2 linked regions of the Prochlorococcus marinus str. MIT 0919 genome follow. The main gene of each other region encodes a partner of the protein of the gene in region 2 in a complex. Links are inferred from orthologs where the notes say so. Each region holds a gene or a part of one and is shown on either strand. Other genes may lie near its edges.

What was found.
Region 1: the proteins of O5635_RS09215 (region 2) and accD are in contact, whole or in part, in a solved structure (PDB 8UXZ), measured with the Escherichia coli proteins. The link is inferred for Prochlorococcus marinus str. MIT 0919 from one-to-one orthologs.

What each region holds. Positions count from the first base shown.
Region 1 is NZ_CP114779.1:351,606-354,755, forward strand. The notes cover bases 143-2,959. They hold accD (acetyl-CoA carboxylase, carboxyltransferase subunit beta), read left to right. Parts: upstream 143-1,027; coding sequence 1,028-1,891; downstream 1,892-2,959. Other genes in these bases: O5635_RS02105 (phosphoribulokinase), read left to right, coding at 143-928; O5635_RS02115 (hypothetical protein), read left to right, coding at 1,930-2,298; O5635_RS02120 (Gfo/Idh/MocA family protein), read left to right, coding at 2,306-2,959. Outside these bases: more of O5635_RS02105, read left to right, coding at 23-142; more of O5635_RS02120, read left to right, coding at 2,960-3,150.
Region 2 is NZ_CP114779.1:1,689,421-1,692,568, reverse strand. Bases 305-3,119 are described here. They hold O5635_RS09215 (acetyl-CoA carboxylase carboxyltransferase subunit alpha), read right to left. Parts: upstream 2,300-3,119; coding sequence 1,310-2,299; downstream 305-1,309. Other genes in these bases: O5635_RS09210 (long-chain acyl-[acyl-carrier-protein] reductase), read right to left, coding at 2,323-3,119; O5635_RS09220 (SDR family oxidoreductase), read right to left, coding at 574-1,281; O5635_RS09225 (phosphoribosylanthranilate isomerase), read left to right, coding at 305-485. Outside these bases: more of O5635_RS09225, read left to right, coding at 1-304; more of O5635_RS09210, read right to left, coding at 3,120-3,148. UniProt on the Escherichia coli protein: Component of the acetyl coenzyme A carboxylase (ACC) complex. First, biotin carboxylase catalyzes the carboxylation of biotin on its carrier protein (BCCP) and then the CO(2) group is transferred by the carboxyltransferase to acetyl-CoA to form malonyl-CoA.

The sequences.
Region 1 (3,150 bases), 1.3 Mb from region 2 along the record:
TTAAGTAATCTTTTAGTTCTAGATGTCGAAGCTTCATCCGGTAGTAGCTGTAACTGGTTCTTCAGGAGCTGGAACAAGCACAGTAAAGAGAGCTTTTGAGCATATTTTTGCTCGGGAAGAAATAATTCCAGCAGTAGTTGAAGGAGATAGTTATCACAGATTCGAAAGGGCACCTATGAAGCAAGCGATGTCTGATGCTCTTGCAAAAGGAGAAAACTTTTCTCACTTCGGACCTGAAGCAAATTTATTCGACAAATTAGAAGAATTGTTCAAAGAATATGGACAAACAGGAGGTGGTCAAAAGCGTTATTACCTCCACAGTCAAGAAGAAGCAGAAGAACATAATAGTCGTTTAGGTACAAACCTAAGTCCTGGGCAATTCACTCCTTGGGAAGATATTCCTAAAGGTACTGATGTTCTTTTTTATGAAGGTCTTCATGGCGGTGTCTCTGGAGAAGGGTATGACGTCGCATCCCTTGCTGATCTCCTCGTTGGCGTTGTACCAATAACAAATCTTGAATGGATTCAAAAAATACATAGAGATAATGCTGAGAGAGGGTATTCGGCAGAAACAATTGTTGAAACAATCCTTAGAAGGATGCCTGACTATATCAATCATATTTGCCCACAATTCAGCAAAACAGACATTAACTTTCAACGAGTACCTACAATTGATACATCAAACCCATTTATTTGCAGAAATATTCCTACTCCAGATGAAAGCTTCGTAATAATTCATTTTAGGAAAGGAGCAAGAGAAAAGTGGGGAATAGACTTTCAATATTTACTTGGTATGATTAATGATTCTTTCATGTCAAGTCCAACTAGTATCGTTGTTAATGGTGGGAAAATGGGATTCGCAATGGAACTAATTTTGACACCTATAATCCACAAAATGATTGAAGAAAAAGGTAAATTGAATAGATAAATGCGTGTAATTTTGTGTTCAATGTAATTATCATCAAGTAATCAAAATCGCTATAAGATAGGATAGTAATGCTAAACAATTAGAAGAAACATTTTTCCTGTGTCTTTATTTGATTGGTTTGCAGCAAGAAGAAAAGATCAGTTTGTTGGCAAAGTCACCCAAGAGACTGATGAAGGTGATGGTCTATGGGGCAAATGCCCGGAATGCAGCCAAGTGGTTTATAGAAAAGACCTACTTGAAAATGCCAACGTATGCAGCAACTGTGGTCACCACAACAGGATAAATAGTGATGAGAGGATAGATTTAATTGCCGATAAAGATAGTTTTATTACACTCGACAGAAATTTAACTCCTACAGATCCTCTTGGATTTAAAGATCGCAGAGCATACGCAGATCGTCTAAGAGAAAGTCAAGCAAATACTGGAATGAAAGATGGAGTGATAACTGGGTTATGCAAGGTTGAAGGAATAGCACTTGCACTAGCAGTTATGGATTTTAGATTTATGGGCGGATCAATGGGGTCAGTAGTCGGAGAAAAAATAACTCGCCTTATAGAAAAATCAACAGATAAAAAGCTACCTCTTCTTATTGTTTGTGCTTCAGGAGGAGCCAGGATGCAAGAAGGCATGCTTAGCCTTATGCAAATGGCAAAAATTTCAGGAGCGCTTGAAAGACATCGAGAGGCAAGCCTCTTGTATATGCCTTTGCTCACTCATCCAACAACAGGTGGGGTAACGGCTAGCTTCGCTATGCTTGGAGACTTAATACTTGCCGAACCAAAAGCGCTGATAGGTTTTGCAGGAAGAAGGGTTATAGAACAAACACTACGGGAAAAACTGCCCGACAATTTTCAAACTGCTGAATATTTGTTAGAACATGGTTTCGTAGATAAAATAATACCCCGAACAAAACTTAAAAAGACTCTGAGTAAGATTCTAAAATTACATGGTTGTACTATTTAACAAAATCCACATTTAGTACATTTAAACATCTAGTTATTATGATCAATCACATTGTTTTAATGGTCCTAGTATTGGTCTTATTTTTTCCCTTAAATGAAGTCTATGGAACACCTATCAAGTGGACAGAAGTAGCTAATAATTACAATGGAAAGCAATATTGGGATATCAGAAGTCTTGAAATATTAGATGAAAGTGAAATCATAATTGTTAGTAAATTTGTTCCTGTTAATCAAAGTTATACTGAAGAAATAATTTATAGAATGGATATAGATTGTAACGGGAAGCGATATCGAGATATAGAGGTTAATGGAATAACAAGTGAAAATAATAGTAAATGGTCATTACCAGATGGGGATATATTAATCAAGCGCGTAATTGATGATTCTTGCAAAAAAGCATTTACCTAGTTTAATCATGGATTCTGCTAAGAAAATACCTGTTGCCATAGCAGGAATGGGATTTGGGCAAAAAGTACATTTAAAAGCCTTATTGGACAGCAATGAAATGGAACCAGTTGCCATCTGGCACCCTAATAAACATAAGTTCAAAGAATGGGGCGAAAAGCATGAAATAAAATTCTACGACAATTGGGATTCAATATTAAAGGATCAAAATATTGAAGGAATAATAATAGCAACACCACCAGAACCAAGATTCCTGCTAGCAAAGGAAGCGCTTAGTTATGGAAAACATTTACTACTTGAAAAGCCAGTTGCCTTGAGATCAGCTCAAATTATAGAGTTGCAGAAAATAGCTCTTAAAAAACAACTTTCAGTAGCTGTTGATTTTGAATATAGAGTAGTGCCTCATTTTCTACATGCTAAGAAAATATTAGATAGTGGCGCAATTGGCAATCCCTGGTTAATAAAGTTAGAATGGATAATGAGTAGCAGGGCGGACTATAGTAGGCCTTGGAATTGGTATTCTGATTCGGATAAAGGTGGAGGCGTAATAGGAGCTCTTGGAACACATGCAATTGACATATTACATTGGCTAATAGGCCCAACTAAAAATGTTTCAGCACTGAATTCCACCTCAATCACTAATAGAAAGTCCTTATCTAATGGAATTTTAAAAAACGTAACTAGTGAAGATATTTGCTTGTCGTATGTAGAACTTGAAAATATGTACTCGACTGAACTCATACCATGTCAAATAAGTCTTTCGTCAACATCATTAAATGGAAGAGGGTTCTGGTTAGAAGTATATGGAAGTGATGGTAATTTAGTTTTAGGAAGCAATAATCAAAAAGATTATGT
Region 2 (3,148 bases):
ATTTCCCTGATATAGAAAGAGTGTGGGTGGTAAGCAACCCATCTGAAAAAGATATTTCAGAATGCCTGACAGGGGAAGGATGTCCTTCTGTTATTCAACTTCACGGCAAAGAATCTTATGGAATTTGCAAAAGATTTAAAGAGAAGTACCCAAAAGTGAAATGGTGGAAAGCATTACGTATTCGTCAAAGAAAGCAACTGCTTCTTGCTGAAAGCTACCAGCAATTTGTAGATGCAATACTTTTTGATACATGGAGTGCTAAAGAGCTAGGAGGAACTGGGAAAAGACTTCCTCTTGAATGGTTTAGTGATGTCAACTTTCAGAAACCTTGGTGGTTAGCAGGAGGAGTTTCTGCAGAATGGGTCCCAGAGATTCTTGCAAAAGCCAATCCATATGGAATCGACGCATCTAGTAAAATAGAAAAATCACCAGGAATAAAAGATATTGAGCAAGTTGAGCTTCTAATAAAATCAATCAAGAATTAGAACGATCCGGGATCTTTAGCCACTTGACAATAAAAACCAAATATTCTTTAAAAATCACAAAAGTTAAAATAGGAAACTTTAGAAAAAGCTAAAAAGCTCCAGAAGCTGGCATTAAAGTCATGTCTTCTATTACCTGCTTTGATGGTTGTTGAGCTAAATGAAAAAGTTCAGCAGCAACTTGATCTACCCCAATCATCAACTCCCGATTAAAATCAGCCTTAACGTCATCTGAATCCCATAGACTCGAATTAACAGATCCCAAGGTAAGAGTGCAAGCTCTAATAGAATTGATTTTTTCCTCTTCAGAGAGGCATTTAGTAAAGCTAACTAATGCCGCTTTGCTAATGCAATAGGCACCCCACTGTGGAAATGCATTTCTAGAAGCATGACTGCTTACATTAATAATGAGACCTCCATTAGCTCGCATTAAAGGAACAACTGCTGAACAAACTTGGAAAACACTGGTCAGATTGACTTGCATCAAACAATTCCACTGCTCAAGTGGCATTGAAATCAATTCACCTGTCCAAGCAATGCCAGCATTGTTTATTAATACAGATGGGCAGAGGCCATTCTTCAATAAGCCTGATATACCTGGAGCGATTTGATCAGGTTGCGACAAATCCAACGCCTTAAAAAAAACCTTGGAACCTGAACAAGAAAGTTCTTCGGATAAAGTTTTTAATTTCTTTTCGTTGCGGGCTACTAAAAGAAGATCCCAGCCTGATTTTGCAAATAATTTTGCTGTAGCTTCTCCAATGCCTTTGGATGCACCTGTAATTAGTACTGTTGGCAAATCAATTTTTAAAATTAATAGTATAAATCTAATTAATTACCTCTTCATTCGAAGTGCTTGGCTCTAAAAATCTACCCATTTGTCTAAATTTCTCATAACGTTTTTCTCTTAATTGTTTCGCAGTAAGAGCATCAAGATCTCTCAGATTACGAGCTAATGCTTCTTTTAGCGCTTCGCCTGCCTGTAAAGGTGCCCAATTATTCCCCCCAGAAGGCTCTTTAATAACTTCATCAACTATTCCCAAAGCCATTAAATCGTCACCTGTAATCTTCAATGCCAATGCTGCTTCAGGTGCTTTGGCTGCGTCCCTCCAAAGTATCGAAGCACATGCTTCAGGGCTTGCCACTGTATAAACACTATGTTCAAACATCAATAATTTATCTGCGACACCAATACCTAATGCACCCCCTGATCCACCTTCACCAATAACTGTTGCTATAACAGGAACCCTTAATCGAAACATTTCCCGAAGGTTGACCGCTATAGCCTCTCCTTGCCCTTGCTCCTCTGCTAGTAGGCCTGCATAAGCACCTGGAGTGTCAATGAAAGAGATAATTGGCAGATTAAAACGATCTGCATGATCCATTAACCGTAGAGCTTTTCTATAGCCCGATGGTTTTGCCATGCCAAAATTTCTTGCCACATTCTCTTTAGTGTCTCTACCTTTTTGCTGACCAATGACAAGAACCGCTCTTTCATCTATACGCGCAATACCACCTATCAAAGCCTTGTCATCACTGGAGTTCCTATCTCCATGCAACTCTATCCAGTCATCACAAAACATTTGAATATAATCAAGCGTGCTAGGTCTTTGAGGATGTCTGGCAACTTGTATTTTCTGTGCTGGCGTCAAAGCTTTAAATATTTCATCTCTTCTTCTTGCAGCCAGAGTTTCTAGTTGAAGTAATTGTTGGCTCACATCAACTTCTGAATCTCTGGCAAGTTCTCTAATTTGGTCTATTTGCTTTTCGAGCTCAACAAGTGGTTTCTCAAATTCCAAAAGGTAACGACGCGCCATGAAAACAAATGCAAATTGCAGGATCAAGCAATGGCTGCCTGAAGACTGGCCTCATTTAGGCCTAACACAGAAAAACCATGCCTAACTGAGGCTTCTCCGATAAAGTCCATTTTTTGAAGGGTGATGTTATTCCTTCCCCAGCTGAAATTGGTATGACATTCTTCAAACTCTAAAAGCATTGCTTCTGCGAAACAAGCGAACATTTGCCTTTGAGGCTTATCCATTGCAGCAAGCTCCATCATATTCCAGCCGATATCTGTAAAGAATTCGACTATCCCCCCTTTTAAGACATGAATGCCTGACCCATTGAACTTGGAATCTAGATTCTTAGGATATCCACCATCAATCATCAAACAAGGATTCTTTAATGTAGATCTATCGATTTCCAAAGTCTTTGGCAAACTAGCAACCCAAATAATTGCATCAGCCTGAGGTAAAGCTTCTTCCAGGTTAAGTATTTGGCCTCCACCAAGATCCTTTTGAAGATCTTGTAAAGGCTTCTGTTGCCTAGCAACTAATAAAAGCTCTGCAACCCCTGTTCTTTCAGACAACCATCTGCAAACTGCACTACCAATGTCTCCAGTTGCCCCCACTACAGCGACACGAGCCTTTCTCAGATCAATTCCTATAAGGGGTGCATTGATTTCCAACTGCCTGCAAATAACCCAAGCAGTATGAGTGTTGCCAGTAGTAAAACTTTCCCATTCAAGAGTGGTATTTCTTACTTGTTTGTTCTGCAGAAGATTAAAATTTTCAAAAATTATTGATGTAAAACCCCCTAAGGCGGTGATATTGATGCCTTTCTTTTGAGCAAGTTCCATAGCATTTAAGACCTTTCTTCTTGCAGTT